Regions from separate parts of the Plantactinospora sp. CA-294935 genome, predicted to be linked through region 1. Evidence: riboswitches for the same ligand, from Rfam matches in the RefSeq annotation. Region 1 holds a riboswitch; the other holds the start of a gene.
What was found. Region 1 has a riboswitch for thiamine pyrophosphate ahead of ACQEVC_RS17795 (ECF transporter S component). Riboswitches for the same ligand answer to the same signal wherever they lie in the genome.

Region 1 (2,381 bases):
GTGACCCGGGGCCAGATCTCCTCCGCCGGAACGCCCCGGTTTTCCAGGCCGAACGCCACGTCGTCGCCAGCCCGGGCCATCACGAGTTGGGTCTGCGGGTCCTGGAAGACGATGCCCACCCGCTCCCGGGCCTTGCGCGGGTCGAGCCCGTCGATCTCGACGGTGCCCTCCTGCTCGCCGGAGTCCTCGGCGAGCAGCCCGGCCAGCGCCGCCAACAGCGTGCTCTTGCCGGCACCGGAGGCGCCGAGCAGGAGTACCCGCTCGCCGTGCCCGATCCGCAGGTCGAGGTCGCGGACCGCCCAGGCCCGGCGGCCGGCGTGCCGCCAGCCGAAGCCGCGCAGCCGTACCTCACTCATGCCGGCACTCCGCTGCGCTCCGTGCCGTCATGAGGCTCATCCGCACTGAGCTGGCTGATTCGCTCGCTCATGACGTCGCCACCGGCTCACACGGCGGTACGCTCGCGGCCGGCCGGGAACCGGTCCAGCGCTCCGGTCTGGGCCAGCGCCCGGGTGAGCGCCCAGCCGCCGGCACCGGCCAGCACCGCCGAGCTGAGCACGGTGAACAGGAAGACCGGCAGTCGGAACGAGTCGAAGTCGTACTCGGAGTAGTAGCGGATCTGGTCGAAGATCGCGGCAGCGAGACCGGCCAGCAGACCGGAGCCGACCGCCACCGGCAGCCGGAACGAGCGGTACCCGACGGCGAGGAACGCCGCCTCCGCGCCGACGCCCTGGGCGAGCCCCTGCAGGATCGCGACGGTGCCCCACTGGCTGCCCAGCAACACCGAGACGAAGGCGGCGAGGAACTCGCAGTACAGTGCCGCACCCGGCTTGCGGATCACCAGGCCGCCGAGCACACCCGGCACCAGCCAGATGCCGTAGATGACGGCCTGGGCCGGCGGGAAGAACGTGAACGCGCCCTCGGTGGCGCTCCACACCAGGTTCCAGGCCCAGAAGATGACCCCGAACGCGACCGCGATGACCGAGGCGACGACGATGTCGACGGTGCGCCATCTGGTGGTGGTGGACGGACTCATGAGCGTGCCTCCCAGTCGCGTGGCGAACCAGGCAAGACGCACGCCGCAACCCGGGACGGCCCGGACTGCGGCGCGGCTGGAGACTCGACCGAACTCCCTGCGCTGGCATTACCCAGATCAGGTTCGAGGGTCTGCGGGTGTGTCACCCGCACTCTCAGCGCTGTGCGCTCCCCTGTCGGATGTGCTGTTGTTGCGCAGACGGTACACCGGATGCCGCTGTGCCGACAGCGGTGGAGCCGGTGGATGTGGTGGTGCCCACCATGTCACGGGATAGGGTGGATGGCCCAGATCAACATCTCGAAGGGACGCGTGCGGCGTGACACTCAGCCCCGAGGGCTATCTCGATGTGGTCACCGAGACGATCGGGCGGGTGGCGTACGCCGCCCGGGACGGCGTACGCCGGGCGGCCGACCTGGTCACCGACGCGCTCCGGGCGGGTGGCGTGGTGCAGGCGTTCGGCACCGGCCACTCCGAGGCGCTGGCCATGGAAATCGCCGGCCGGGCCGGCGGACTGGTCCCGACGAACCGGATCGCGCTGCGCGACCTGGTGCTGCGCGGTGGCGAGCCGGTCGACATCCTCGGCCCCACCCTGGAACGGGACCCGACCGTGGCGCGCCGGCTCTACGAGCTGACCCCGATCGACCCCCGGGACGTCTTCGTGATCGCCTCGAACTCCGGGGTGAACGGCACCGTCGTCGAGTTCGCGTCGCTGGTCAAGGAGCACGGCCACGGGCTGATCGCGATCACCTCGCAGCAGCACTCGGCCCGGGTGGCGTCCCGGCATCCCTCCGGACGCAAGTTGAGTGATCTCGCCGACGTGGTGCTCGACAACGGCGCCCCGTACGGCGACGCGACGCTGCCGCTGCCCGGTGGCGGTGCGGTCGGCGCGGTGTCGTCGATCACCGCCGCGCTGCTCGCCCAGCAGGTCGTGGTGGAGGTGGTCCGTCGGCTGGTCGAGGCGGGGGAGACGGCCCCGGTCTACCTCTCGGCGAACATTCCGGACAGCGACGAGCACAACAACACCCTCGAAGCCCGGTACGCCGGCCGGATCCGCCGGGGCGGCTGACCCCCGGGTACCTCAGATCTCCGGCGCCGTCCGGTTTGCCACCGGTACCGCCGCCGCGTCCGCTGTCGAGGCTTCCTCGCGTTTCACGTACGGCCGGTTCGGGCACACTGCTGCGAACTTCGACCGGAACGGGAGGTGGCCCACGTGGCCGTCGAGACGGAGAAGCAGCGTTGGCAGCGCAACTTCGCCGACCTGTTGCAGGAACTGCGGGTGGCACAGACCGGGGTGCAGATCCTGTTCGCCTTCCTGCTCACCCTGCCCTTCAGCAGCGGCTTCCCGCGA
Region 2 (2,381 bases), 820 kb from region 1:
CCGGGTGGCCAGCAACGGTTCGCGGTCCCGCAGCTCCGCCGGCCGCAGCGGGGTCACCGGCAGCCCCAACTCCCGCTGGTACGTCCAGAGCCGTTCCGCCTCGGCCAGGTCGTCGGAGGTGAGCGCGACGGTCAGCGTTCCCTCGGTCCGGTAGCCCAGGTCCAGCCCGGTGTACTCGGCGAGTTCGGCGGCGAAGCCCGGCCAGCGGGCGGCGGACTCGACAAGCAGTCCGGTCAGCACCCGCTCGCCGAAGTAGGTCTCGGCGACCGGGGCGAGCATTCCGGCCGCCACGTCGGAGGCGCCCGAGCCGGGCGTGGCGTCGTACACGCTGACCCGCATGCCCCGGGCGGCGCAGCGCCAGGCGACGGCGAGCCCGATGGGCCCACCGCCCACCACCGCCACGTCCGCCCGGCCGCCCCCTACCGTTGAACCTTTTTCCACCTCCCCTTGCGGTCCGGCGGACCGCAAGGTCGGACGCGGTGCGTAGGCGCCGCGCGGTCCAGGTCGAAAAAGGTTCATCCCTGGGCCCCCGCACCCCGACCCGAGAGCGGGGAACCGCGCCGGGGGTCCCACCCCGGCGATGTTCCCCGTTCCGGATCGGGTGGGGGCGGATCGGTGTGCAGGGCGGTGAGGAGGGCGGCGGTGGCTTGGGCCGGGTCGGCGGCGCCGGAGACGGCACCCACCACGGCCACCCCGTACGCCCCGGCGGCCAGCAGCGCGGGTACCCGCTCGGCGGTGATCCCGCCGATCGCGATCACCGGTACCGGCACCGCGGAGGCGACCCGGCGGATCCCCTCCGGGCCGATCGGCACGGGCAGCCCGTCCTTGGTGGAGGTGGCGTGGCAGGGGCCGACGCCGAGGTAGCTGGCGCCGGCCGCGACCGCCGCCGCACCGGTTTCCGGGTCCCGGGCGGTCGCGCCGAGCACGGCGGTCGGGCCGAGCACCCGGCGGGCGGCGTCGACCGGCAGGTCCCGGGCGCCGACGTGCCCGCCCGCCGCACCGATGGCCAGCGCGAGGTGCAGCCGGTCGTTGACCAGGCAGCCCGCCCCGGCGGCGGCACACCGGCGGGCGACCTCGGCGGCCAACTCGTACGCCGTCCGGTCGTCGATGTCGTCCTCGACCCGGACCTGCACGACCAGTTCGGGGCCGGCGACCGAGAGAGCCGCGTCGACCACCGCGAGCGGGTCCCGCCCCGGCCGGGTGTCGGTGATGAGGTGAAGTCGTCCGATGTGTAGCACGGCAACGCTCCTCCCTGCGCCGGCATTACCCGGATCAGGTTCGACGGTCGGGGGCTCGACAGCCCCCCTCTCAGCCCGGTCTACCGGGCTCCCGTGGGTTACTTGTCGGCGAGCGTACGCGCCTGGTCACGGGTCCGTAAAGGGCCGTGACAAATCGCACAGTGTCAACACTCGACCACGTACCGCCGTTCCGGACCCGGTGACCGGCGGCTGGTGGCTGGCGGCCGACGGCTGGCGGCTGGCGGCTGGCGGCTGGCGGCTGGCGGCTGGCGGCTGGCGGCTGGCGGCTGGCGGCTGGCGGCTGGCGGAAATGTCTGTCCCATCCGGATCATTCGCGCTCGTTACACAACCGTTACCCGAATTAACCTCACCGCCTTATTCCGAGCGGCCAGCAGCCGGCCCTAATTTGTTCAACCACAAGGCAAAATTCGACGACCGGCGCTTCGGCGAGCTTCGGGCGTACCTCCACCCCCCGTGGCGGTCTTCGGCGTACCGACCCGGGATCCCCCTGTCCTCACCGGACCAAGGAGATCCTCCGTGTCCAGTCCCGGCCGCTCCGGCGGCGCATCGCACCCCCCGCAACCCCATCGCAGACTCCTTCGCGGCCTGGTCGGCGCCGTCACGGCCGTGCTCCTCGGCACGACCGCGCTGACCGCCACCCCGGCCTCGGCCGCCCCGGCGGTCCTGCCCCAGGCCCTGGCACCGGTCAAGAAGGCACCGGCGGTTGAACCGGCTCCCGAGGCCGAAACCTTCAGTGTGCTGGTCTTCTCCAAGACGGCCGGCTTCCGGCACGACTCCATCCCGGCCGGCATCGCCGCCATCCAGCAGCTCGGTGCGGAGCACGGGTTCACCGTCGACGCGACCGAGGACGGGGCGGCGTTCACCGACGCCAACCTCGGCAAGTACCAGGCGGTGATCTGGCTCTCCACCACCGGCGACGTGCTGAACGCGGAGCAGCAGGCCGCCTTCGAGCGCTACGTCCAGGCCGGTGGCGGGTACGTCGGGGTGCACGCCGCCTCGGACACCGAGTACGACTGGCCCTGGTACGGCGAGCTGGTCGGGGCGTACTTCGCCTCGCACCCGGCCAACCAGCAGGCCACCATCAAGGTCGAGGACCACGCGCACGAGTCCACGAACGACCTG

Region 2: it holds a riboswitch for thiamine pyrophosphate, as region 1 does, so the genes downstream of both, thiE (thiamine phosphate synthase) here and ACQEVC_RS17795 (ECF transporter S component) in region 1, are expected to answer to the same signal.

What each region holds. Positions count from the first base shown of each region.
Region 1 is NZ_JBNJMU010000001.1:3,968,360-3,970,740, forward strand. It holds gene ACQEVC_RS17790 (ABC transporter ATP-binding protein) at 1-356, opposite strand, end outside; gene ACQEVC_RS17795 (ECF transporter S component) at 443-1,033, opposite strand; TPP riboswitch at 1,110-1,217, opposite strand; gene ACQEVC_RS17800 (sugar isomerase domain-containing protein) at 1,350-2,099, shown strand; gene ACQEVC_RS17805 (DUF6328 family protein) at 2,244-2,381, shown strand, end outside.
Region 2 is NZ_JBNJMU010000001.1:3,145,699-3,148,079, reverse strand. It holds gene thiO (glycine oxidase ThiO) at 1-402, opposite strand, end outside; partial or broken gene thiE (thiamine phosphate synthase) at 621-1,229, opposite strand; TPP riboswitch at 1,233-1,343, opposite strand; gene ACQEVC_RS14100 (ThuA domain-containing protein) at 1,776-2,381, shown strand, end outside.